2 linked regions of the Zobellia alginiliquefaciens genome follow. The protein of the gene in region 1 interacts with the protein of each later gene in a pairwise test. Links are inferred from orthologs where the notes say so. Each region holds a gene or a part of one and is shown in the gene's direction. Other genes may lie near its edges. The genes, in order: def and P0077_RS09100.

Region 1 (17,851 bases):
TGAATAATATGTGTGTTTTTAGGAAGTTTCTCAAGAATTTTAGGGAGGAGGTCAAATCCTTTTCTATAATTCAGCCAGCCTGCAACGCCTATAATAAAGCGATTTTCAGGTAGGTTTAATTTTTCTATGGCCCCCCAATTTGCAACTGTCTGAAGTTTAGGTAACTCTATGCCGTTATAAATTCTAATTAAATTGTCTTGATTGAAATAGGAACTATTCTGTAATAAATCTGTTTTTAGGGAATCGCTATTCACTAAAACCTTTGCTTTAAAAGTTTTGAATACAAGACTGTACTTAAGGCCGGTTCTAATTTTTCTAATATTACCAAGGTATAGAATTATATTAGGTACTTTTTTTATGTGAGCCGCTAATGACACTAGCCACCAATCGCGCTTTAAAGCTGCAAAAACCGTTAGTGGTTTAACTTTTTGTATTATCTTGATGTAATTGCGGACGACGAAAAGGTTTAAATCACCACCACGTTTTGTAATTGTACGGATTGTAACATTTTCCATATTCGCAAATCTATCCTCAAATGTGTTTTTCAATAGTACTACGGTGATATTATATCCGTTTTGGCTAAGAAAAATAGTCCTGAGCAATACATTTTTTTCAATACCACCCCAATTTTTCGTAGGGCAGAAAAAGATTATATTTTTTGGGTTGACTTTCATTTTTTTCCTGCCGAGTTCAGACGTTTTAGTTCTTTAAATCTACTGTAGACACCAACAGCATTTAGGTAGGAGATAACAATACCTTTTTTACCGTCCAAGAACCCCAACCTAAGAATATAGTGGTTGAAAAATTTCCATGCGGGTCTTAATACAGAATGATACCATCTAGCTGTTTTACCTGCTTCAAAGGCCTCTCTGGCCTTCATTTTTCCGTACTTAACCATCTTGGATTTGTATTCATCATAATTGTTGAATGAATAATGTATTAGTCGGTTTTTTAATGTTTTAGAATTACCGTTTACCTCTAAAGTTTCATGTACTATTCGATCAGAAACAAACTGCACTTTATCTTTTTGAAATAAGCGATAATTTTTGTCTGTTTGCCATCCACTAAAACGGAGTACTTTATCCTGATACATGAAAATTCGCAGAAAATAATAGGCAGCTGCACAGTCGGTTTTATTTTCTATTTCTTCTATAATTTCTTTTTCAAGTTTAGGAGTTACCCTTTCGTCCGCATCCATAAAAAGCACCCAATTATACGCCGCTTGGTCTAAGGCAAACTGCTTTTGGTCTGTGTAATTCTTAAAGGGCCGCTGTATAAGTTGAACATTGGAATGATTTTTAATGATTTCAACAGTACGGTCTGTGCTGAAGGAATCGACAACAATGATTTCATCACAAAATGATAGGTTCTGTAAAACAGCTTCTATGTGTTTTTCCTCGTTTAAGGTAATTAGTAAGCCCGAAATCTTTTCCGTCCTATTCATATTTCAAGTATGCTTCTATTTCCTTTAATTTTTTCGACTTTTCAAACTGATCAATTACAAATTTCCTGCCAGCAGTACCCATTGAAGTAATTAATGATCTATTATTATATAGTTTTTCAATAGCTTTAACAAAGCTTTCTATATCGTTAGGAGGAGTTAATAGACCGGTTTTTTCGTGTAAAACTACCTCCGGGTTACTACTAGTATTAAAAGCAACGGATGGCCTTTCCGATAGCGCAGCTTCTGCAAGAACGTAGCCAAAACCTTCCCAATGAGAAGAAAGTAAAAATACATCACCATGTGAAATGAATTCATAGGGCTTATCTACAAAACCACAAAGTTCTACATGGTTTGATAAACCTTCATTTTCTATCCTAGATTGTAGTAAACTTTTTAGACGTCCGTCACCACCAATTATCATTTTAAATACCACTCCTTTTTGCATTAGCCTTTTTGCAACATCTAGTAAAAATCCTTGGTTTTTTTGAAACTCCAAACGGCCTAGGTTAACTAGGGTAATTAGTCCGTTTTGGGCATGGGACCTTTCCGTATCTAGTTGCTCGGGAATAGCTACACCGTTATAGATAACCGTGATTTTTTCTTTTGGAAAAAGCTTGGGATTGTTCTCTAAAATGGTGTTTTTGGTAGCTACAGAATTTGCAAGTATTTCTGTAAGTACGTTTTTGAAAAGATACCGATTGGAAAAAGTGTTTTTGATAGGTATGGCACTACCTCGCCTATAAATAATTCTTTTAATATTCAGTTCTTTTGCAATTGGTCCAGCAATTTTCACATCGCTCGATAAATTCATGACTATGGTATCTACCGCTGGGCTCTTGAGGCAATTTTTAACAGCTAACCTTTTAATAGGGTTAATGAAACTAAGGTTTGATAGTTCAATAGTTTTATGGGGAATATCCGTAGTTTTAAGTTTTTGTGAAAGGACACTTTTAGGATGTGCAACCACAAAAACGGGAACCCCTTTTTCATGAAGATATTGGCTTACTTCAAAATGCCATTTTTCTCCTCCGCCCCAAGATTTGACCGTATTAAAAAAACAAATACAACCCATTTACGCTAGCTTTTTATAGAGAGCAACTAGATTGGCACCCACGTTCTCATCATTAAACCTTTGTACATAAGAAAAGCCTTTGTCTGTCATTTCTTTTCTCAGCTCTGGATTATCGTATAATTTTTTAATTTTTTCTTGAATTTCCGTAGTATTATCTGGGTCAATATAAAGAGCATCAGGTCCGGCCGCTTCTGGGAAACAGCCTCCTTTTGTAACAATAACAGGAATTTTGCTAAAAAGAGCCTCAATTAACGGTATTCCAAATCCCTCGCAATAAGATGGGTAGCAAAGCAGAGTGGCGGCTTGATAGAGTATAGCTAAATCTTGTACCCCAATTTTCTTTACAAATGTTACCTGATCTTGCATTTGGTGTTCAGTAATATATCTGCGAACCTTTTTTGCATAGGATTTTTCGCCTCCCACCAAAGCCAAATGATAGGTAGTGTCTTTAATAGCTTTGATTATTGCCAGTACATTTTTACGTTCTTGTATAGTGCCTACGTTTAAAATAAATTGTTTAGGTAGATTATGTTCTGCTCTAACCTTCTCTTTTTCTTCTTGGGAATAAGTAGTTTTAAACGCACTGTGACAACCTTGGTAGACTACCGTAATCTTATGAGGTGAAACCTTTAAAAATTTAATGATATCTCTTTTGGTCTGTTCACTTATAGCCACAATATGGTTTGCGGCATGTACAGCGTAGTAAAACTTTAGTTTATATATTATCCGATCCCAAAATTTATAATATTGAGGGTGGCTTATGAAAATAAGATCATGTATGGTGACTATTTTTGAAGTGCCCCGTTTTTTGAACTGAATGGGTATTTCTCCTGATAGTCCGTGATACCAATCCAATCTCAAATCGTTTATCTGGTTCCATTGCCCGAACAAGCGCCATAGCGAAGGGAAGTTTTTCCAGAACCAACCCGATGGATAAACTATTGTTGATTTTTCTAAGGCAACTTTCCTATCTATGCTAGGGGTTTTGGTATTGAAAAGATAAAACTCTTCAAGTTCAGGGTAGGAATTTAAAATACGTAGAATATCCCGCCCATAGTTTCCTAGACCAGTTCTGTTGTGAAAAATTCTTTTGGCATCATAACCTATTCTCATTCGTCGGTGTTCTTCTATATAGAGATAAAATTACATATATTTTTCATAAACCATTTTCGTCTTCTGCGCTGTTCTTTCCCAGGTAAAGGTAGTTGCAAATTGTTTAGCTTGTTTTATTTGGTCTTCGGTTATTGTTGATAGGCGTTCTATACCTGCCGCAATGTCTTCGGGTTTAAATGGGTTTACTAAAACGGCATGATTCTTTGAGGTTTCGGGAGCAGCTCCTGTGTTACTAGTCAAGACGGGCAATTCAGCTAACATTGCTTCTAATATAGGAATACCAAAGCCTTCATAGAATGTGGGAAACAAAAAAGCAGCTGCATTTTTATAAAGTGCTGCTAGCTTCTCAGAACTTAGATAACCAGTTATCACAATTTTGTTTTCTAAACTGTTCTCTTTAATAAAATTGAACACAGGGGAATAATGTTTTGATTCAATTTTCCCAGTGATTATTAGTTTTTTATTCTGACTCTCTTTTGATAAAGTATAACCTTTAATAAGGTTAAGTGTATTTTTTCTTAAGGAGACCCCCCCTAGGGATATGAAATATGTTTTTGGGGCAACATTAAATTCCTTTAGTAAATCATTATTTGTTTTGTTGTTTTGTTGAGCTTTTAGTGAGGGAGCTAACGGAATTGCATGTATTCTGTCTTCAGGATAATTAAAAAATGAAAGAAAATCTTGCTTTGTAGCTTCGCTCACTGTAATGATTACATCGGCCTTTTTACTAAAATCTTTGAAAAGTGCCATTCTCTTTTTTTCAAAGTATGGTGTAGTTAACTCATATGATTTAAATTGGGGTAAGTGCACTGCTAAATCATGTACAGTGGCAACTTTTAAGGACGAACTAAAATTTAGAAATGGAGAGTGTAGACTATGTGCCACATCAAACTTTGTAGTGGTTAAGGCAAAATTGTTAAGATGCCAAAGGTGTTTGTTGTTTAAGAGATTTTTCTGGAAGTCAGATTTTTTTTTGAACTTTCTCTTCAACCTAAATGCTAAATAGGGGTCAATAGCATCTATATCTTTTAATGAATTGTATAAATTATGAATGTAAAAAGGAATACCAGTGTAGTTCTTAAAAAAGAGAGAAGAACTTTCCAATGCAATTTTCATTACCCGTTGTTTGCGAACAAAAATAGTACATAGGTATTAGCTAGCTGCCATCTCTACGTTGTTAAGTTTATATTTTTCGTTGGTGGTAACAGTATTTTTTGCCTTAGTGGCTGTAAGCGCTTGTAATTTTGAAAGTTCATCATATCTTACATATACGCTCAATGCATTTAAATAGCAGACAGTAAAACCTTTATGTAAATCTATAAAACCTAGTCTTATAAAGTAATTGTAAGCAAATTTCCATGTAGGTTTCCCTATCAATTTAAATAGGTTGCAAGAACGTTTTTTAGAGTGTAGTTCTTTTGCTTTCAGTTTGCCGTAATGCACCATTTTGGCTTTGTAGTCTGAATACCCTTTGTAGCAATAATGGACTAATTTTTCTTTGAGTACACCTGTTTTTCCATTAATTTGTAAAGTTTCATGCACTAATTTGTGTTGAGCAAATCGACATTTGCTTTTCTTAAAAAGTCTAACGTTTTTATCGGTTTGCCAACCGCTATAATTCAGCTTACTGTCCTTGAACATAAACTTTCTATAAAACCAATACGCATCTAAAGCATTTGGTTTTTGAATGGTTTGGGTTATCTCTGTACGTAAAGAGCGAGGCACCACTTCATCGGCATCAACAAATAAAATCCAGTCATTTGAAGCTTTGTCTAAAGTAAATGATTTTTGATCGGTGAAATTTTTAAAGGGACGCTGAATAACACGCACATTGGGTAATGCTTCTAAATATTCGAATGTGCCGTCTGTACTATAGGAGTCAACCACGATAATCTCATCTGCAAAAGAAACGGAAGCAATACACTTTTTAATATGCTCCATTTCATTGAATGTTATGACTAATGCCGTAAGTTTATTGTCAGAATTATTCAAAATCAATCGAAAATTTAGATTATGTTCGGTTTTAACTCGCTAGATTATAACTTAAAAAGTAGTTATAAATTGTTTTAATAGGTACTTTTCTTACAGGTCTCTAATAAACTAGACTAAAGAATTAGAAAAGGTTGCGTACAAATGACAGTATTTTATAAAAAAAGCCCATAGTCGCTAGTTGTAAACGACTATGGGCAAGATTTTAGATTTAGCTTGGTTTACACTGCTACATCATATTCTCTTAAGGCATCGTTTAACGAGGTCTTTTTATTTGTACTCTCTTTTCTAGTGCCAATAATCAATGCACAAGGCACTTGAAACTCACCGGCAGAAAATTTCTTAGTATAACTCCCTGGTATAACAACTGAACGAGCAGGAACCCTACCTTTAGTTTCAACAGGTTCATCGCCAGTAACATCTATAATTTTTGTAGAAGCGGTAAGAACCACATTTGCGCCTAAAACAGCTTCTTTTTCAACGCGAACACCTTCAACAACAATACATCTTGATCCAATAAATGCATTGTCCTCAATTATTACAGGTGCAGCCTGCAATGGTTCTAATACACCACCAATTCCAACACCTCCGCTTAAGTGAACGTTTTTGCCTATTTGAGCGCAGCTACCCACAGTGGCCCATGTATCCACCATAGTGCCCTCTTCTACATGAGCACCAATGTTTACGTAACTTGGCATTAAAATAGTACCTGCTGAAATATAGGCACCGTGGCGTGCTACTGCATTTGGTACTACACGGATACCCTTGGCTTCATACCCTCTCTTCAACGGAATTTTATCATGATATTCAAAAATACCAGCCTCAAGAGTTTCCATTTTTTGAATGGGAAAATAAAGTACCACCCCTTTTTTAACCCATTCATTAATTTGCCAGCCGTCCGAAGTTGGTTCTGCGCACCTTAATTTACCTTGATCAAGAAGGTTTACTACTTCTCTTATGGCGTCCTGGGTGGCGGCTTCTTTTAAAAGCTCTCTGTTGTCCCACGCATTTTCTATTGTCTTTCTTAATTCGGTCATCTTTTCTTACTAATTAGAATGTTATATTTAAAGAGGCTGTTAAACCGGTTTTTACTTTCTTATCGCAGTATTTTACACAAATGGATTTTGTGTTTCTCAATACACATTTAGGTGCAAATATAGGTGTCAAATATGATTTTGGGTTTCAATTTTACGGTTATAACAATTTATAGGTTATTTTTGCAAAAAATAAATAAGGGTTGGGAAGATTGCTTGCATTGGATTATGGGAAGAAACGAACCGGAATAGCCGTTACGGATGAGCTACAGTTAATAGCATCGGGTTTAACCACCGTTCGTACTTTTGAACTTATAGATTTTTTAAAAGAGTATACACAAAAGGAAAAAGTAGAGACTTTTATAGTGGGGGAACCACGTCAAATGGATAACACTCCCAGTGAGTCAGAAGCTTTAATAGGTCCTTTTTTAAATCGATTAAAAAAAGTTTTTCCGCATATACCGGTAGAGAGACATGATGAACGCTTTACTTCAAAAATGGCTTTCCAGACCATGATAGATAGTGGTCTTAAGAAAAAACAAAGAAGAGATAAAGCACTAGTTGATGAGATTAGCGCAACAATTATTCTTCAAGCCTATTTAAATAAATTTTAGATGATATTACCAATTATCGCTTATGGCGATCCCGTTTTAAGAAAAGTAGGTAAGGACATACCTAAAGATTACCCAAAATTAAAAGAGTTAATAGAAAATATGTGGGAGACCATGTATAATGCCAACGGAGTAGGTTTAGCTGCACCGCAGATAGGACTGCCTATTCGCTTATTTTTGGTAGATACCACACCATTTTCAAAAGACGAGGACCTTTCCGAGGAAGATCAAAAGAAATTGGACGGTTTTAAAAAGGTATTTATCAACGCATATATTGATGAAGAAACGGGTGAGGATTGGCCGTTTAGCGAGGGATGTTTGAGCATACCGGATATTCATGAGGATATAAAAAGAAAGGATACGGTTACCCTTACCTATGTAGATGAGAATTTTGAAAAGCATACTGAAACCTATGATGGTCTGTTAGCAAGGGTAATTCAACATGAATACGATCATATAGAGGGGATTTTATTTACTGATAAGCTTTCTTCGTTAAAAAAACGTATGCTTAAAAGTAGATTGAACAATATCTCCAAAGGAAACATTAGGGCGGATTATCGTATGCGTTTCCCAAACCAGAAAAAAGGACGTTAAAATTTTATCGTAATCCGTTGAAAAGTGCAATATTTGCGCTCCTAAAATGTAAATTTTTATATGAGTTTAGATAAAATCTTATCCATTGGGGGAAAGCCAGGCCTTTACAAATTGGTAACACAGACCAGAACAGGGTTTGTTGCAGAATCGCTTATTGATCAGAAACGTATTACTGTTGGTATGCGCAGTAACGTAAGCATTCTTTCAGAAATTGCAATATATACGCTAGATGAGGAACTACCTTTAAGAGATGTATTTTTAAAAATACAGGTAAAAGAAAAGGGTGGCAAAACCTCCGTACCTCACAAAGCGGAAAAAATAAAGTTAGAAGAATATTTCTTTGAAATTTTACCTAACTATGATGAAGATAGAGTATATGCTAGCGACATCAAAAAAGTAATACAGTGGTATAACATTCTTCATGATAATGATATTACAGATTTTTCTGGAGACAAAGATGGTACTTCAGAGGAAGAATAGAATTAATTTTATTAGAATAAAGTTTTTATCAAAAACCCTCCATTAGGAGGGTTTTTTGTGTCGTATATGCAGCGGGGAGAGATATTTGGGCATTTATATAATTAAAAATTTTGTAAGATAAATCTTAATACAAATGAAGTAATAACTTGTAAATGTCTGAATTACAGGTTTTTCGATATTTATTTCATTATTAAATCGTTATCTTAGCTAGTAAGTAGCCAACCAAATACATACCAAATTACATGTTCTGTTTAGTATATACCTCTGTAGCTAATACTGATATTGGACTGCAGGAAATCCAAAGAATGCTTGAGAAAGCACAAGAATTCAATAGGCAAAATGACATTACCGGATGCCTGCTTTTTTTCAAAGGAAGGTTCATACAATATATTGAAGGAGACGAGACTAAAATTATAAGCCTCTTTGAAAGAATCAAAAAAGATGACAGACATACAGAAGTAAGGCTATTATCTGGAAATAAGATTCATAATAGGGAATTTAAAGACTGGCAGATGGCCTTTGAACATCTTAAATCAGAAAATAGCAACCTACAATACTTGAAATTATTAGTAAGTACTTTTTTTGAAAATCCAGAGAATTCTTTATCTCCCAACCCAACTTCAATTGAGTTTTGGAAAGCAACCAACTTATTGTTAACTACAAAGTATGCTGATAAAAACGCATAAATTTTACATATAGATATGGGTTGGTTTATATGTTATACTAATTACCCTGCACATTCCTGCATTTGAGAATCCCCAGGTTACACTTCATTGGTTACGGATTTATAATTAAACTAGTAAAGACTTCGTTAATTCTATCTATATATATTAGTTTTATTCGGTTTAAGTCCTTCGTCTATAGATAATTACCGTTCATCGTTAGCTTCTGTCCAAAAGACTTCTTTTATCTAAAAATCCTCTTACAATTCTAGAAATTAGCAAAGAGGTATTTAATAAATAATGATTGTATGATGAAAGATGTAGCCGAAATTAACTATGAATTGAAAAGTGCTTTTTTTGAAAATGCCTATTCCCCTTTTCTAATTCTCGATAATCAAATGAATTTTGTAGATGTTAATAATGCCTTGGTTCTTGCATTAGGAGCTAAGAAAGAGGATTTTATTGGTAAAAATTTACTTGAGGTATTTCCTCATTTAAAAGGTACCGCACGTTATGAGTCCTACAGGGCGGTGTTCAAAACGGGAATTTCGGTGGGCTTTGATCAACTTTCATTTAACTTGGATAATGTGCCGCATAAATGGATGGTGAGAGCGTTTAAAATTGGAGATTATTTAGGAATCTCTTCTAGAGATGTTTCAAATTTGAGCAGAACGATAGACGAACTTAAAAACACTCAAGATTCTTTAGAAAAAGTAAACGCCAATCTTAAAAAATCAAATAAAGAGCTTGAGGAATTTTCTTATGTAGCCGCTCATGATCTGAGAGCCCCGTTGACCAATTTAAAAAGCCTATTTGAAATGTTCACTAAGGCGGGTCCTGTCTCAGAAGAGGTCAGGCCTATAGTAGATAGAATGCAAAAAGTGACTAAGGTCATGTGTGATAAGGTAAGGGCGTTGAATCATGTAATAGCTGTAAAATCTACATTTAAGGTAAATCATGAAAACGTTGTGTTCTCAGAAATCTTGGGAAAGGTAAAAACAAGTCTATCGGAAGATATTCTCAAGAGCAAGGCTATAATAATTGAAGATTTTTCAGTAGGTCGTATGATTCAATATTGTCCAATTCACATGGAGAGTATTATTCAAAACCTTGTATCCAACGCACTTAAGTACAAACACCCTGATCGTAATCCCATAATTAAGTTAAAGACCAAGATGGTTGATGGTAAGTTCCATTTAACCATTAAGGATAATGGCTTAGGGTTTGAGCAATCTGTGGCAAAAAAGATTTTCGGACTGTTTAAAAGGATGCACACACATGTTGAAGGTCTTGGTATCGGTCTTTACATCATCCACTCCATAATAACTGAAAATGGAGGAGATATTCATGTAGAAAGTCAAGTCAATAAAGGTACCGAGTTCAATATTCAATTTTAGAAAACTAAACCAACTAAAACTACTGTAATGATAAAGATATTAATAATAGAAGATGATGATGTTACCAACTTTATTTCTAAAGTAAAGTTAGAGAGTTTAGGATTTAATGATATTAGCGTAGTTACCGACGGTCAAATGGGAGTTGATTACTTAAAGGATAACGAGTGTCCAAACCTTATTTTGTTGGATATTAATATGCCTATATTAGATGGTTGGGAATTTTTAGCGATCAAAGAAAAATTAGGTTTGTGTCCTAATGTGCCTATAATTGTAACTACCTCATCAGGTAGACCGGAGGATAGGCTTAAGGCTTGTGATTTTAGTGCTATTGTCGATTATCTAGAAAAACCCATCAATTTTGATACGCTGTATCCTTATCTATTAGATTTAGATAAGGAGAATCTTATATGCTAATATTTTGTATCAGTAATTCTTTCCGGTTAGCCTAGTAGATGATAATTAAATTAATCTTTCTGTATTTCCTTATAAGTATACTTGCTTTTTTTCCAATCAATAAGTGGAGATGGATAGTATTTCACATTCATCCTATCCAAGAAAGGAGCCTGATTGGCCAAACGAACCTTGTAATTTTCCCAATCTCTGTTTTCGGGAATAGACCAACTCAATTCAGAGTAACCAATGGCGCGAGGAAAAGCTAAATATTCCAATTCATCAATATTGCTAATGGTTTCGGACCAAAGTGGAGCTTCTAGGCCCAATATATTTTCTATAGGAATTCCTTCATATTTCTCCGGAGCCCAATTATAGGCTGTATCTGTTGGGATGTAAGCCGCCCAGTGTAGACCGTGCTTAGAAAGCGTGTCATACTCCATATCTAGATAAGCTTTTTTAGCAGGAGACATAATAATCTTCATGTTCTTTTTTAGGGCTAAGTCGGCATTTTCCTTACTAGACCAAAATTGGGAGATTGAAGTAGAATCTAAATCTGCGGTAGCAATTTCGTCCCACCCGATCATTCGTTTACCATACTTCTGAACTATTTTTTCTACTTTCTCAACAAAGTAGATATAGTCCTTTTTGTTTGTCACGTGACTTTCATCTCCACCAATGTGAAAATAGGGGCCTGGGGTAATAGCGGATATTTCTCTAACTACATCATCAATAAAGGCATAGGTCGTATCTTTTCTTGTGTCAAAAGTGCTAAAACCAACCCTCATGCCTGTATATAGTTTTAGTTTTTTACCGTTTCCGTTTAAGAATGGGTATGAAACCGAGGCAGCATTGGTGTGTCCTGGCATGTCAATTTCCGGTACAATTACCATGTGGCGTTCGGCAGCGTAGTTCACAATATCGGTATATTCTTCTTGTGTATAGAAACCACCGGATTTCCCTCCAACTTCTGTGCTGCCGCCAACTTCGGTAAGTTTGGGCCAAGATTTTATTTCTATGCGCCATCCCTGATCGTCGGAGAGGTGTAAATGGAGTACGTTATACTTATAGTAGGCCAGAAGGTCTATATACTTTTTTACATCTTCTACGCTAAAGAAATGCCGTGCCACATCTAACATGCTTCCCCGGTACTCAAAAATTGGATTATCAATGATTTTTCCGGTTGGAATGTTCCATACGTCATATGCAGCAACGGTATCTAGTGGTTTTTCCGGTATAATTTGTCGTATGGTTTGTACACCTCTAAAAGCACCTGCTGCGGTATTTGAATTTAGAATAATGGTATCTTTTGTAATGTAAAGTTGATAAGCTTCTGGCGCATTCAATTCCAAACTATCAGATTGATTAATGTAGATAATCCCTTCTCGGTCAGGAATTTCTTCAATGTTCACCGGAATATCTAATGAGGTTTTAGCATGTATCTTTTCAGATAAAAATTTTCCTACTTCAGGAAAACCATCTGCATTTTCAGAAGTATAAATCGCGGTAAATTTATCCAAAGCAAACCCTGAGTTTGTAGGGATGACCTTCATAGGCATAGGAATCATACTTTCCATAGCCAAATCGGTTGGCGGTAGGTTTAATACACGTTTCTTTTTTTCTGGCTCACAAGAACATAGGGCAACAAAAATGCAACTTATAAACAGGGCTTTGATCAGGTTAGATTTCATCTGCTAACTATTTAGGATTTTTTGGGAATATCTAGTTTACGTAATTTTTCAATGCAGCATACCATATTTCGTATCCTTTTGAATTCATATGTAGACCGTCTGAAACAAAAATATCTTGTTTTACTTTTCGGCCATCTAGCATGGGTTTCCAAACATCAACATATTTCAATCTATTGTCCGTCAGTGTCATTTTTTCCATTTTTCTATTCAGTCTTTTATATTTTCTTCTCAGCTTCCATCGGGAAATACTAGGTTTAGCAGAAATAAAGACTATTTCCGTCTGAGGATTGTTAGCGAAAATTAAATCCCGTATTTGGGTTATGGTGCCAATAATTTCATTAGGTCTTTTTTTATTCTGAATGTCATTATCACCTTCATAGATAAACACTTTTTTAGGCTTGTAGTGTAGAATAAGGTCGTCTGTAAACTGAAGTAAATCTACAGCTTGGGACCCCCCAAAGCCCGAATTGATGACTTGGTGATCAGGAAAGCGTTCTTGCAAATCTTTCCACACCCTGATGCTTGAGCTGCCTGTAAATACAATACTTTCTTTAGAAGCATCATAAAGCGAATCATATTTTTGAGTAATTGCCGCTACTTCTTTCGTAAAAGAACTTTGTGCGTTAGAAATAACTCCGCATAGTAAAAGTAAGACTAGATAAACTCTCATTTATTCAGATTTTAATGTTGAGGTAATTCCCTCCGCCACGGACCAATCATAAAAACGCTGAATCCAATCGTCCGAGGGTAAACCTTGTTCTTTCATTCCAAATCCATGACCGCCTTTTGAGTACATATGTAGTTCAGGAAGTTTACCGGCTTTAGCCCACGAGTTGTAAATTTCAATACTTCCTGGAGCAAGTCCTAAGGGGTCGTCAGTAGCACAAACTACCAGCATTTTAGGAGCGTTTTTTGGGGCTTCTTGAACAGGGTAGGCACTGGTCCAAGCGTACACGGGTACTAAAAAGTTAGGGCGATTATTTTCTGTATAATTATACGCTACACCCATGGTTACTGCACCTCCGGCGGAGAAGCCCATAAAGCCTATTTTATTAGGGTCTAGTTTATATTTTCTCGCATTCTCCCTGACATAACTAACGGCCGATAAGCCGTCTGCAACGGATAAAGGCATAACTGGAGTAACTCTTTCCGCTATACGAGAAGGGTTCGTGCTACCTTCTTCACTAACTTCTTGAACAGCGTCCTCTCCCGTTGGAACAAGGCGGTATTTCAATACAAAGGCGGTTATACCTTTTTCGGCCAGCCATTTAGCAACATCTCTTCCTTCACTATTTATGCTCAGAGCGTACAATGCACCGCCAGGGGCTATGATTACAGAGGTTCCATTTGGTTTTTTAGGTTGAAAAACTTGAAGTGTGGGAGCGGAAACATTGGTTACCACTTCCGTTTTCCAAATCTCGGAGAAGTACTGTTTTTCTGTATGTGTCCATTTTACGGTAGGGCTTTTATCATGGGGCAACTCTATAAATTCTTGAGCTAAACCAATCTGAATTATAGCTAAAAATGAAAGTATAAGGCTAAACTTCTTCATGTTATTAATTTTTTATCTCTTGTAAACCGAATCTAATTTATTATTCCACTCTTAAACAGAAAGAGCAAGGTAAGCCAAAGCGGCTACAAAAGCTCCAAATAACGGAGCTACAATAGGAATCCATGCATATCCCCAATCACTGGTGCCTTTTCCCTTTAATGGTAAAATGGAATGTAATAATCGCGGACCAAAATCACGTGCTGGGTTAATTGCGTACCCAGTTGGGCCTCCAAGACCAAAACCTATACCCATTACCAGTAAGGCTACTGGCAATGCATCTAAGGAACCTAAAGAAATAGCTTCTTCCCCAAAAGAGCCACCGGCAATAAAGAATACACCAAAAACCAAAGTGAATGTTCCGATAGCTTCTGTAACAAAATTCCAAAATGGACTGCGTATGGCCGGTGCTGTGCAAAAGGTGGCCAATATAGCACCTTGGTCTTCTGTAGCGTCGTAATGTTTTTTATAGGAAAGCCAAATCATAAAATTCCCCATCATAGCCCCTAAAACTTGAGCTAGCATATAGCCGGGTACTAATCCCCAACTAAATTTTCCGGCTATAGCCAACGCAAGGGTAACGGCAGGGTTTATGTGCGCATGGCTAACATCTGCACTTACATACACGCCTATAAAAACGGCAATACCCCATGCTAAGGAAATACCCGTCCATCCCGTATCTGGACCTTTGGTTCCTTTTAAAACTAGATTGGCAACAACACCATTGCCAATAAGAATAAGCAAAGCGGTTCCGATAAATTCATAGAGGTAAATAAGCATAGTTGAGTTGTTTTAGTTGGCGAAAAGATAGTGAAAAACAAAGTTTCATGGCCGTTGAGAGCGTCTGAAATCTATGTGTTATAACGATGTTGAATGTAATGTTTTGATTTAAAGAATCTTCTTGTAAAAGTAGGTCAAACGTTAAATTGACGTAGATGATGGTCTAAATGCTTATAAAAAAGTACGTTCCACTCTTGAGCGGTAAGAGGTCCAAAAGCATGGGATTCTTTATTTTGAAAATGTGCCGAGCCCAATTGCTGCGTCTTTTCTAAATGGCCAATGAGCTTTTGCTTTTCAGATTCAAAATCCCGTTCGTCCGTAATTAAAAATTCCGGAGCAGTGCGACTATTTTTTTTATAAGGTTTTGGACCAACAACGGCGTTCTTGGCTAAAAGTTTGATCATGAATTTTTTGAAGCCTGTAGGCTTTGGGTATTTGTCCGTATAGGTCATGTCATAGGGAACATTGCAGTGTGCCACCATCTGGCCAACGTTCATCTTTCCCCATAAATTATTACTGTCCGGATTAAGTTTGTTAATGCGAGAAATTAGTTCGCTTACATCATTTTGGTCAAATACATTTTTCATACTACCTATGGTTTTTAGGATGGCTTTGGCCTTTTTAGACCTGATGGAAAGATATTAAAAAAACGAACCTTTTGGTTCTCTTTTGTTATATATATTCAGGGAGACTCTGTTGATCAGAAAAAAAATGAAGGCATTAACAAAGATTTAAGATGATATAGTGTGAGCAAATTAAGAGTCTGAATTAGTTTTGCTGACAGATGAAAAAAAGATTCTTAAAATATTTTTTATCTCTCTGTATTCTCCTTTTTGGTGTTTGTGGTAAAGCAACCGCAAATACGGTTTGTAGTCATTTTACATCTATAACTGTAGGGCATCAAACAGAACGGAATGCTACTACGGTTGTACCGGAACAGTATATTCCATCTGGTTTAAAGTCTTCTTCTACTGAAAAACAGCGCAACAGTAAAATTGAAATTACAGATGAGCAAGAAGAAGAGGAAGAGGAGGAAAGGGAATCTACACTTTCTGAAAAACAGTTAAGAAAATACACCTCTCTTCATTTACTTTCTACTTTTTACCAAACGGGGTATTTCTACCATCTGATCAAGAATCAGCTTTCCTTTTATCGGCATTTAACTTACTTGTCTGCTTATAAGACACTTCACCTCATGTTCAGCGTTCTACAGCTGTGATTCTTAAATTCAGTTCGGCAAATTCTATTATGTCGGACTTTTCTTTTTTTAGTGCCGAGCGGAATATATGGCATTAGAAAAAACACTTCAATGATGTTTTAAAGCATCAACATAAACCATTATCAAAACTAAAAAATTAAGTAATGAGAAGAATTTTCATGCTCATAAGCTTGTCTGCGCTATTGTTTCACTCAAGTTGTCAATCAGAGAAAAAACATAAGGAAAGAGAAGCAAAGTATCTGGTTACCAATCCTATATTGATGGATACGGTCATAACCAAAAATTACGTTTGCCAAATACATTCATACAGGAATATAGAACTTAGAGCCCTGGAAAAAGGGTATTTACAAACCATTTTTGTAGACGAGGGTCAGCACGTTAAAAAAGGCCAGCCAATGTTCAAAATTATGGACAAGGTCTATAAGTCAGAGTTGCAAAGAGCTGATGCGGAAGCTGAGGTAGCCAAAATTGAATATAAGAATACCCAATTACTGGCGGATAGTGACGTAGTTTCTCCCAATGAGCTTGCAATGAGCAAGGCCAAATATGAAAAAGCGAAGGCAGAGGTAACCATGGCCCAAACACATTTAAGTTTTACGGATATCCGGGCCCCTTTTGATGGAATAATTGACCACCTACTAGTAAGGGAGGGTAGCCTTTTAGACGAAGGTGAGCTGTTGACCTCCTTATCGGATAACAGCAAAATGTGGGTGTATTTTAATGTTTCCGAAGCAGAATATTTAAACTATGAACTTAGTGGTAATTCTGAAGATAAAATAGGTGTAGAGCTGCTGATGGCCAACAATCAAAAGTTTGACCAAGAAGGAATAGTGGAAACCATTGAAGGCGAGTTCAATAATGAGACTGGGAATATAGCCTTTAGAGCCACCTTTCCTAATCCTAAAGGACTTTTGCGTCACGGGGAAACAGGCGGTATTTTAATGAAATTACCCCTAAAGGATGTCTTGATCATACCTCAAAAAGCAACCTTTGAAGTTTTGGACAAGAAATTTGTTTTTGTACTTGACGAGAACAATATCGTTCACCGGAAAGAGGTGACGGTGAGTTCGGAATTACCACATTTATTTGTTGTACAAGAAGGATTGTCTAAGGATGATAAAGTTTTACTGGAAGGTATTAGATTGGTAAAAGAAGGTAGTCACATAGAGCCGGATTTTATGGCGCCTAAGAAACAATTGGCCCTTCTTGATCTCTATGCAGAGTAATCTCCAATCTTAAATACCAAAAATATGTTCAGTAAATTTATAAAACGGCCAGTTTTGGCTATTGTAATTTCGGTAATTATTGTTTTTGTAGGGCTTCTCTCCATTAAACAATTACCAATATCACAGTTTCCGCAAATTGCCCCTACAACAGTAAATATATTCATTGCATACCCTGGAGCAAGCGCAGATGTATTGGTGAAATCCACGCTAATACCAATTGAAACGGCAATTAACGGGGTGCAGGATATGCGTTATATTGCATCTGATGCCACCAGTGCGGGAGAAGGAACACTTCGTATCATCTTTGAACCCGGTACCGACCCAAACGAAGCGGTAGTAAGGGTAAAGACCAGAGTAGATCAGGTTATGCCTCTTTTGCCTCCATTGGTCCAAAGGGAAGGTGTGATCATTACACCCGTACAACCAAGTATGTTAATGTACGTGAATCTCTTTAGCTCTTCTAAAAAGAACGATGAAAAGTTTCTCTACAATTATGCTTATACCAAAATAGTACCGGAGCTGCAGCGGATAACGGGAGTTGCCAGTGCTAAAATATTAGGGAGTAGAAAGTATGCTATGCGGGTTTGGTTAAATCCGGAT
Region 2 (10,064 bases), 1.5 Mb from region 1 along the record:
CTGGCTTTACCATATTTTCTATAAATGATATGGAACGCTCCTCACTATCGATTGTGTTTAATTGTGAAAGTACGCGGTTGTAATCTTCCATGCTACCATTAAAAAGATGCTTTACAAAAGCTAGCCTGTTGTTAAGGTCAACCTTAAGCTCTTTGTTGGATATTTTGTCGTTTAAAGACTTAGGATCTACTTCCTTTGAAGGCGTTACACCATTAGATTTTGGTACCACCGGTTGTTGAGGTTCAAAAAGCTCTTTGTCATTTTTCATGTAATCCGGTTGGGACAAGAACTCTTTTAAAACTTCATCCACATGTTCTTCGTGACTTGGCATTTCGGAAATAAAACCTTTTATCGTATCCATGCCGGGTGTAATTATGTCTTCTTCATGCGGGTTGCTCTCGGGCACAGAAGAATTTTCATTTAAAACGGCATTGGCCATCGCTTCAAATTTACTGGCGATTACGTTTTTGGAAACGTCTATTTCTATATCGTGTAATTTTTCTTCTATGAATTTGAGAACGGCTAATTTTTCATAAAGATTTTTGGCAGCCTCGTACATTTCGCTAATATCCGCATCGCGAGCAGTAATAATATCAGTAGATAATTTTCGTAACTCTTCTTTTAGTTTTTTCTTCATCTGACAATTTTTTCTAATTCTACTGGGTTGGGGTAAAAATGGTATCTCTATCTTTGCTAACTTTAAAATCTGAACTTTGGTGGAATGTTTTAATGAAAATGACGGTTCCACTTTAGTTCTGCAATATTAAGAACGAAAAACCCCATATTTTCGTCTAAAATTACAAAATGTTTCTCGAAAATACTGTTAATCATAAAGAACAATTCGGTTGGATAGAAGTCATCTGCGGTTCTATGTTCTCGGGCAAGACCGAAGAGTTAATCCGTAGATTAAAGCGTGCTCAATTCGCCAAACAAAAGGTAGAAATCTTTAAACCGATGGTAGATGTTCGGTATGACGAGAACATGGTTGTATCCCACGATGCCAATGAAATACGTTCTACGCCTGTGCCTGCTGCCGCCAATATTAGAATTCTAGGCGACACCTGTGATGTTATAGGAATTGATGAAGCACAATTTTTTGATGATGAGATCGTAACGGTTTGTAATGATTTGGCCAACAAAGGGGTACGTGTTGTTGTAGCGGGATTGGATATGGATTTTAAGGGAAATCCGTTTGGGCCAATGCCGGCATTAATGGCCACCGCAGAATATGTAACCAAGGTCCACGCTATATGTACACGCACGGGAAATCTAGCTCACTATAGCCATAGAAAATCCAGTAATGATAATCTGGTTTTATTGGGTGAGACGGAAGAATATGAGCCGTTGAGCCGTGGTGCTTACTATAAGGCAAGATTAAAGGAAAAAGTAAAGCACTTAGATGTAAAGGGTGAGGAAATAACTACTAATGATAAGAAAGCGGATGGCGAAAGCAAGTGAGACCGTTCTAGAAATTGACCTTTTGGCCTTAGAACATAATTACAGGTTTTTAAAATCAAGAATAAAGCAAACCACTAAATTCCTGGGAGTCGTAAAGGCATTTGCCTATGGTAGTGATTCAGTGGCTATTGCTAGAAAGTTAGAGGTTTTAGGTGCAGATTATCTTGCTGTTGCCTATGTTAGTGAAGGGGTGGTGTTGCGACAAGCAGGAATTAAGTTGCCAATTTTAGTGTTGCATCCGCTACCTGTGAGTTTTGATAATTTAGTGACCTATGATCTGGAGCCTAATATCTATTCGATTAAAATATTGAAAGATTTTCTGCAAGTCGCTCAAGAAAGGGGACTCAACCAATATCCTATACATCTAAAATTCAATACCGGGCTCAATAGATTAGGTTTTACAGAGAATGAGGTTGAGACTTTGGCGGAAATGCTTAAGGGACAAAATCAAGTTAAGGTCGTTTCTCTTTTTTCACATTTGGCAGCATCTGAGGATTTGAACGAGCGCGAGTTTACGGAAAACCAAATTGCAAGGTTCGAAGGTATTGTGAATGCACTTGTAAAACATCTGAAGCATAAGCCTATGCTGCATTTATTGAATACGTCAGGTATTATAAACTATGCGGCCCAATCTCAATATGATATGGTACGTAGTGGTATAGGGCTTTATGGTTTTGGTAATGAAGCTGCTATAGACGCTCAGCTTAAACCGGTAGCAACTTTAAAGACGGTTATTTCTCAGATTCATACCATTATAAAGGGGCAGAGCATAGGGTACAACATGGCCTATAGGGCACAAGAAGATATTGTAACAGCTACCTTGCCTGTTGGGCATGCAGATGGTATTGGTAGACAGTATGGTAATGGTAAAGCCTATGTGACAATTAACGGGCAAAAGGCACCAATTATTGGGAATGTGTGTATGGATATGATTATGGTGAACATTACAGGAATAGATTGTAAAGAAGGTGATGAGGTTATTGTTTTTGGGAAAAGTCCTACTGCCGAAGCGTTTGCGAGTGGAGCCAAAACTATATCATATGAAATACTAACAGGTATATCGCAACGGGTAACACGCCTTGTGGTTGATAATTAAAACGTGACTCTAAATCTTAGAAGTAAGCCTTTTTTTGTTAATTTGCAATGCATTAAGTTGCGCTATAAATTAATTAACCATTAAAAACACTAATCATGTTAAAAGATTTTAGAAATTTTATTATGACCGGCAATGTCATTGAATTTGCTGTTGCAGTCATAATGGCCGGAGCCGTAGGCCTTGTAGTAAACGGATTTGTAAATGACATCGTTATGCCAGTTGTTGGTGAATTTACGGGTGGAGTGGATTTTGCCAATTTGAAGCACATACTTACTCCAGCCTCAGGTGTAGAAGGAGAACCAGGTTACGTAGCTGAAAATGCTATCCGTTACGGTGCATGGATCAATACAATTGTAAACTTATTGATCGTTGGTTTCGTTATGTTCCTTATTGTGAAGGCTTATGCTAAAGCAAAAGGCCCAGAGCCAGAACCAGCTCCAACAGGTCCATCTCAAGAAGATTTATTAGGTGAAATTAGAGATTTGCTTAAAAAGCAATAAATAATATAGGTACTCTAAAAGGAGTGCCACCGCTGCACTGCAGTTTAATCTTAAAGCCGTCATTGAAGTTCGCTACTTCTTTGACGGTTCTTTTTTTATTGAAATGTTATATTTAAAACAATTTGTTAAATAATGATTATACGAATTTAAAATGCTTGTCCAGTCAATAGGGTTGCACTACATTTGTGCTTCTAAAATTAATTAAAGATGAAAGTAGCCGTTGTAGGTGCCACCGGTATGGTTGGCGAGGTGATGCTTAAGGTGTTGAGTGAACGTAACTTCCCCGTTACAGAGTTGCTGTTGGTAGCTTCTGAGCGTTCGGTAGGTAAAAAACTCTCATACAAAGACAAAGAATATACAATTATTGGTTTGGCCGATGCTGTTGCAGCAAAGCCAGAGATTGCCATATTTTCTGCTGGAGGAGATACTTCATTGGAATGGGCGCCTAAATTTGCAGAGGCTGGTACTACAGTTATAGATAACTCTTCTGCATGGCGGATGGACCCGACCAAGAAATTGGTGGTTCCTGAAATCAATGCAGGTGAATTAACTAAAGAAGACAAGATTATAGCCAATCCTAATTGTTCTACAATTCAATTGGTAATGGCTTTAGCTCCATTGCATGAAAAGTACAAGATGAAGCGGGTGGTTATTTCAACATACCAATCGGTATCAGGAACTGGGGTTAAGGCGGTGCGCCAGTTAGAAAATGAAATAGCGGGTATAGAAGGTGAAATGGCCTATCCTTATCCTATTGGTAGAAATGCATTACCACATTGTGATGTTTTCTTGGAGAACGGGTATACGAAAGAAGAGATGAAATTGGCTCGTGAGCCACAAAAGATTTTAGATGACCGTAGCTTTTCTATCAGTGCTACCGCTGTACGTATTCCAACGGCAGGAGGACATTCAGAATCAGTAAATGTGGAGTTTCACAATGATTTTGATTTGAACGATGTTCGAGGTTTGTTGAATGAAACTTCAGGTGTTACCGTACAGGATAACCCGGATACGAATACCTACCCAATGCCAATTTATGCGCATGATAAAGATGAAGTTTTCGTAGGACGTATTCGTAGGGACGAGTCGCAACGTAATACGCTAAATATGTGGATTGTTGCGGATAACTTGCGCAAAGGTGCTGCTACAAATGCGGTGCAAATTGCTGAGTATCTAGTAGAAAACCACTTGGTATAAAAGTTAAGACCTTTCTAAATTTTTAGTTAAAACCTATGCTGGGCACTGCCGGCATAGGTTTTTTTATGGTACTTTTGGCGAATTTCAATCGCTACATCATGAAGAAATACCTTGTATTGTTTTCATTGGCTTCGGCTACTTTGGCTGGTCAGGCATTACCTAAAACAGAGACTATTATTGTGAAATATCCTAAGACACATAAATCAGAAACCGTTGACACTTATTTTGGAACTCCCGTAGCGGACCCGTACCGCTGGTTAGAAGATGATATGAGTGATGAAACGGGTGCTTGGGTAAAGGCTCAGAATGAGGTTACTTTTAAGTACTTGGAAAAAATTCCGTTCCGTGAGGCGTTAAAGCAGCGTTTGGAAAAACTGTGGAATTACGAAAAGTTAGGTTCTCCTTTTAAAGAAGGAGACTATACTTATTTCTATAAAAACGATGGTTTGCAGAACCAGTATGTCATATACAGAAAAAAAGGGGAAGGTAAAGAAGAAACGTTTTTGGATCCTAATACGTTTTCAGAAGATGGTACTACCTCCCTTGCGGGATTAAGTTTTACAAAAGATGGCTCACTTGCTGCATATTTAATATCCGAAGGCGGTAGTGATTGGCGTAAGGCCATTGTAATCAAGGCCGATACCAAACAAATTGTTGAAGACACGCTTACCGATATAAAATTCAGCGGCATTTCCTGGAAAGGAAATGAAGGTTTCTATTACTCTAGTTATGACAAACCGGAGGGTAGTGAGCTTTCTGCAAAGACCGATCAGCACAAGGTTTATTACCACAAATTAGGTACTTCTCAAAAAGAAGACCAATTGGTATATGGGGGAACTGAAACAGAAAAACATAGGTATATAGGGGCTTCTGTTTCCGAAGACCAACGTTACCTTCAGATTTCTGCGGCAGTTTCCACTTCAGGGAATAAACTTTTTATAAAGGACCTTTCAAACGAAAACAGTCCATTGGTGCCCATAGTGGAGGATACGGATTCTGACAATTACATTATAGAGAATATAGGTTCTAAACTTTATATTGTAACCAATAGAAATGCTCCCAATAAGAAAATTGTAACGGTAGATGCCGAAAACCCGAGCGAAGAAAATTGGGTGGATTTTATTCCTGAGACAGAAAATGTATTGACTGTTGGTACCGGTGGTGGTTATTTCTTTGCGGAATATATGGTGGATGCCATTAGTAAAGTGCTCCAATACGATTATGAAGGAAATTTAATCCGTGAAGTAAAGCTTCCAGGTGTGGGTACTGCTTCCGGTTTTGGTGGTAAGAAAGAAAATAAGGAGTTTTATTTTTCCTTTACCAATTATACCATTCCAGGTTCATCTTATAAATACAATGTTGAGACAGGCGAATATACATCGTATTGGACGCCAAACATCGATTTTAATTCTGATGAATACGAATCTAACCAGGTGTTTTATACCTCTAAGGATGGTACAAAGGTGCCTATGATCATTACACATAAAAAGGGATTGAAACTAAACGGTAAAAACCCGACTATTTTATATGGTTATGGAGGGTTCAATATCAGCTTAACTCCTGCTTTTAGTATAGCAAATGCTGTATGGTTAGAGCAAGGAGGTATCTATGCCGTGCCTAATTTAAGGGGTGGCGGTGAGTATGGTAAAAAATGGCATGATGCGGGCACAAAAATGCAAAAGCAGAATGTTTTTGATGACTTTATCGCCGCAGGGGAATATTTGATTGAAAACAACTATACTTCATCTGAATATCTTGCTATTCGAGGAGGAAGTAACGGTGGATTATTAGTGGGGGCTACAATGACGCAAAGACCAGATCTAATGAAGGTAGCATTGCCTGCAGTTGGCGTTTTGGATATGTTACGTTACCATACATTTACCGCGGGTGCAGGATGGGCATATGATTACGGTACGTCCGAAGATAGTAAAGAAATGTTTGAATACTTAAAAGGATATTCACCCGTTCATACTATTAAGAAGGGAGTGGAGTACCCTGCTACTTTGGTTACTACCGGAGATCATGATGATCGCGTGGTGCCTGCGCATAGTTTTAAGTTCGCAGCTGATCTGCAGGCCAAACAAACCGGAAATAACCCTACCTTGATTAGAATCGAGACAAATGCGGGTCATGGAGCAGGTACGCCCGTAAGTAAGACCATTGAACAGTATGCTGATATTTTTGCGTTTACACTGTATAATATGGGTTTTGAAGCTCTTTCTAATTAAATAGGAATTGAAGAACACAAGTGTAATACCGATTGGACTTTTTGGTCCTCTGGTTTTTTGAATATGAATATATGTTACAAGTAGATCATGTTTCTTTTGGCTATGAAGATGGTACTCCCGTTTTGGAAAATATCAACTTAAAAGTCGCTAAAGGGGAACATGTGTCCATTATAGGTGAAAGTGGATGCGGTAAAAGCACACTTCTTAAAATTATATACGGACTCTTACATATTGAGGTGGGTGAGGTATATTGGAACGAAACTCAAGTTTTGGGGCCACAGCATAATCTTGTGCCGGGTGAACCGTACATGAAATACCTTTCTCAAGATTTTGATTTGATGCCTTTTACTACGGTAGAAGAGAACATCAGTCAATTTTTATCGGTTTTTGAACCTGAGGAGATGGAAGAACGTACCTACGAGCTTCTTGAAATGATAGAAATGACCAAGTTTGCCAAAACTAAGGTGAAATTGCTTAGTCGTGGCCAACAGCAGCGCGTGGCATTGGCAAGGGTCTTGGCTCAGGAACCTAAAGTGCTCTTATTGGACGAGCCTTTTAGCAATATTGATAATTTTAGAAAGAATAGTTTACGGCGTAACCTTTTCGGTTATTTAAAACGCCAAAAAATTACCGTACTTACGGCTACGCATGACCATATGGATATGCTTCCGTTTGCGGATAGGGTGGTTGTACTTAAAAATCGGTTTATTATTGCTAAGGACAGCCCTAAAAACCTGTATGAGCATCCTAAGGATCTATATGTGGCATCTCTCTTCGGCGAAGCCAATAAAATTCCCATAAATATTGTAAAATCATACGCAGATACCAAAAGACGTATTATAGTATATGCACACGAATTTAAGGTTTCCGGGAAATCTGGTCTGGAGTGCGTGGTCAAGGGAGCGTACTATATGGGAAGCCATTTTATGATCGTAGGTGTTTATGAAGGTGAGGATATTTATTTTCATCACGATAAACCTTTGGAGGTCGGAAAAGTGATTTTTCTAAATATAGCGCTGGAGACCATTAACCAGCGTATGTCAGATTCCTAAAACATGAATAAGGACCAATTACTTCAAGAACTGAATTTTAAAGCTGTGAGGAGTAGTGGGGCGGGCGGTCAGCATGTTAATAAAGTATCGACTAAAATAGAACTTAGTTTTTCCGTTGAAAACTCTTCCGGACTTACCGAGGTTGAGAAATCACGCATTCAGAGAAAAATAGGAAAGAGACTTACCAAAGAGGGTATCTTACAGATGCAATGCGATGAAAGTAGGAGTCAGCACAAAAATAAGGAACTAGCCATATCCAGGTTTTTTAATCTTATTGAAGAAGCTCTTAAAGTTCGTAAAAAGCGTAGAAAAACAAAACCTTCTAGATCTTCTATAGAAAAACGGCTAAAGCACAAAAAGAACAACGCCCAGAAAAAGGCAAATAGAGGAAAGCCCCGAATAGACTAGCTGTCATTGGGGCTTTCTCTTTTAGGCTCTCGCCTACTACTCAACTAAACATCAACTATGAAAAACTAAAATTCTTGTTTCCCGAATTCACTATCGATGAATTTAGATTTGTTTTTGTTCTGATTGAAATTGTACGACAGGTTAAGTAACACCATATCTACCTCATAAATGTAATTTGTTGTGGTGTAAAATTCCCCTTCACGATATGTGGTAATTCGTTGTTCGTTGGTATCCAATAATCCTAAATCTATATTCTGCCATTGCAAGGTTGCCGTCAAACGATTGTCTAGAAATGACTTTTTAAAGGTTAGATTAGGCGAATAGAAACGAGAATCTTCTCCTTGTGCCGTAATTCTTTCCGATAGATAGTTGAAAGTCAATTGCAACGAAGCGGTCTCCGAAAAATCGTAGGTACTGTTCGCATTAATAGAGTAGACAAAAGAGCTGCTATCTACATCCCTACCATCATATTCCCCATCAATAGCATAATTGTAAAGATTGGCGCCAATGAAATTGGACCAGTTATTAGTGGGTTTTAATTGCGTTCCTATTTCCACACCTATGGATTTTGCCTTACCTACATTGGAGTAGATACGATTTAGAATAGTATCGTTATAGACGGTATTTACCCTATTTACCAAGTTTTTGGTATCGCGGTAATAAGCGGTGGCAAAAAGGGAATTACCATTGCCAAAGTTTTTACTAAGCCCTACTTCTAACAAGTCTATGAATTCTGGTTTAAGGGTTGGGTCACCTTGCTCTAAAGTTTCGGAGTGCTCACGTTCAGGAAAAGGATTCATTTTAAAAGTAGCCGTTCTTTCTACCCTTTTACTATAAGCCGCTTTTAATTTTGTATTGTTTTCAAAGGTATATTGTACGGATGCGGATGGAAACGGTTTTACGTAATCGTAAGAGTATGTAGTATCGATTAGACCTTGCTTGTCTCTCAGGTCAAGTTCACGGTCCATTGCTTCAATACGAACCCCAGCGGCGTACTCCCATTTGTCTTTGGCACCGGTTAGTTGTGCATAGCCGGAATGAATACTTCTTTTCAGATCAACTTCACTCGAAAATTCAGGAACAAGTTCAAAAGCGCCACCAGTAGTATCATCTTTTCGCTCGTAAACAAAATCACCCGTATGGTCTAAGTTTCGGAATTGGTAACCTGTTTCAAGCTGACCTATAGCAAAAGGCTTCCAAGCATAATCTAATGATAAGCGAACACCATTTAAAGGATTGTCGTTTGTGTTATATTCCTGCTGGTAGATAATACTCCTATCAGGTTCACCTAAATTATCACTCTCGGTAGGGCCACCTAATAGCGTGTATTCATATAAGAATGAGGTAGATAGTTTTGATGTGTTCTCAAAAATATGGGAATAGTCAAAGCTTCCAAGGATGAAATCACTTTTTCTAGTTCTTAAATTGTGGTTATAGTACTGAAAAGTATAATCTCGGTCTCCGCCATCGGCAGGGGTAATACTATGGTTGTCATAATATACAATATCCGCTAAACGGTCTTTTTCTCTTTTCCCCCCGTAAAAACCTAATGAATAGGCATTTTTCTCGTCCGGAGCATAATCTACCGTAAAGCGACCACTATAATTTGTTTCATCAAAACTACGCTCTCCGGTTGACGGAAATTGGGTGCGGGTATCGTCAATAATAGTATAAACATCACCTTCTCGCCTTCCACCAAGGTCGTTACGTTGGTAGCTGGCACCCATAGAAATATTCCAATCTCCTTGGCGAATGTTATAGGTAGCATCTGCGCCGTAGCGTTGGTGAGCCTCATCATTACCGTACGTTTCAAAAGAAGGCAATCCTCCTTTGATATTTACTTGTGCAAACGTGCCATCTGCAGCACCTTTTTTAGTGATGATATTCATTATGCCCGCTTTCCCTTCAGGGTCATATTTTGCAGAGGGAGCGGTAATAACTTCAACACGTTCTATGGCATTGGCAGGAAGCTGGTTCAATAGATTGGAAGCATTCCCCTGCACCGGATTTCCATTAAGCAAAACAACGAAACCTGTACTTCCACGAACACTTATTTCTCCTTGACCATCAACACTGACCGAGGGTATATTTTTAACAATATCCGTGGCACTCCCGCCAAGGCTAT

Evidence for each region.
Region 2: the proteins of def (region 1) and P0077_RS09100 interact in binary tests that used the Escherichia coli proteins (3 or more experiments, as listed by UniProt). The link is inferred for Zobellia alginiliquefaciens from one-to-one orthologs.

The regions. Positions count from the first base shown.
Region 1 is NZ_CP119758.1:595,547-613,397, reverse strand. Bases 6,195-9,061 are described here. They hold def (peptide deformylase), read left to right. Parts: upstream 6,195-7,266; coding sequence 7,267-7,857; downstream 7,858-9,061. Other genes in these bases: P0077_RS02535 (BLUF domain-containing protein), read left to right, coding at 8,580-9,023; P0077_RS02540 (DUF5606 family protein), read left to right, coding at 7,918-8,337; ruvX (Holliday junction resolvase RuvX), read left to right, coding at 6,856-7,266; P0077_RS02555 (2,3,4,5-tetrahydropyridine-2,6-dicarboxylate N-succinyltransferase), read right to left, coding at 6,195-6,655. In the rest of the region: P0077_RS02585 (glycosyltransferase), read right to left, coding at 1-674; P0077_RS02580 (glycosyltransferase family 2 protein), read right to left, coding at 671-1,444; P0077_RS02575 (glycosyltransferase), read right to left, coding at 1,437-2,516; P0077_RS02570 (glycosyltransferase family 4 protein), read right to left, coding at 2,517-3,629; P0077_RS02565 (glycosyltransferase family 4 protein), read right to left, coding at 3,660-4,745; P0077_RS02560 (glycosyltransferase family 2 protein), read right to left, coding at 4,782-5,621; more of P0077_RS02555, read right to left, coding at 5,840-6,194; P0077_RS02530 (PAS domain-containing sensor histidine kinase), read left to right, coding at 9,308-10,396; P0077_RS02525 (response regulator), read left to right, coding at 10,424-10,810; P0077_RS02520 (beta-N-acetylhexosaminidase), read right to left, coding at 10,861-12,477; P0077_RS02515 (GDSL-type esterase/lipase family protein), read right to left, coding at 12,509-13,147; P0077_RS02510 (alpha/beta hydrolase), read right to left, coding at 13,148-14,029; P0077_RS02505 (MIP/aquaporin family protein), read right to left, coding at 14,081-14,806; P0077_RS02500 (DUF1569 domain-containing protein), read right to left, coding at 14,941-15,393; P0077_RS02495 (hypothetical protein), read left to right, coding at 15,591-16,025; P0077_RS02490 (efflux RND transporter periplasmic adaptor subunit), read left to right, coding at 16,169-17,251; P0077_RS02485 (efflux RND transporter permease subunit), read left to right, coding at 17,276-17,851. UniProt on the Escherichia coli protein: Removes the formyl group from the N-terminal Met of newly synthesized proteins. Requires at least a dipeptide for an efficient rate of reaction. N-terminal L-methionine is a prerequisite for activity but the enzyme has broad specificity at other positions.
Region 2 is NZ_CP119758.1:2,147,982-2,158,045, forward strand. Bases 2,290-5,256 are described here. They hold P0077_RS09100 (aspartate-semialdehyde dehydrogenase), read left to right. Parts: upstream 2,290-3,261; coding sequence 3,262-4,251; downstream 4,252-5,256. Other genes in these bases: alr (alanine racemase), read left to right, coding at 2,290-2,554; mscL (large conductance mechanosensitive channel protein MscL), read left to right, coding at 2,650-3,054; P0077_RS09105 (prolyl oligopeptidase family serine peptidase), read left to right, coding at 4,350-5,256. Also shown: P0077_RS09080 (DUF8457 domain-containing protein), read right to left, coding at 1-637; P0077_RS09085 (thymidine kinase), read left to right, coding at 805-1,458; more of alr, read left to right, coding at 1,442-2,289; more of P0077_RS09105, read left to right, coding at 5,257-6,479; P0077_RS09110 (ABC transporter ATP-binding protein), read left to right, coding at 6,551-7,531; alternative ribosome rescue aminoacyl-tRNA hydrolase ArfB, read left to right, coding at 7,535-7,939; P0077_RS09120 (TonB-dependent receptor), read right to left, coding at 8,005-10,064.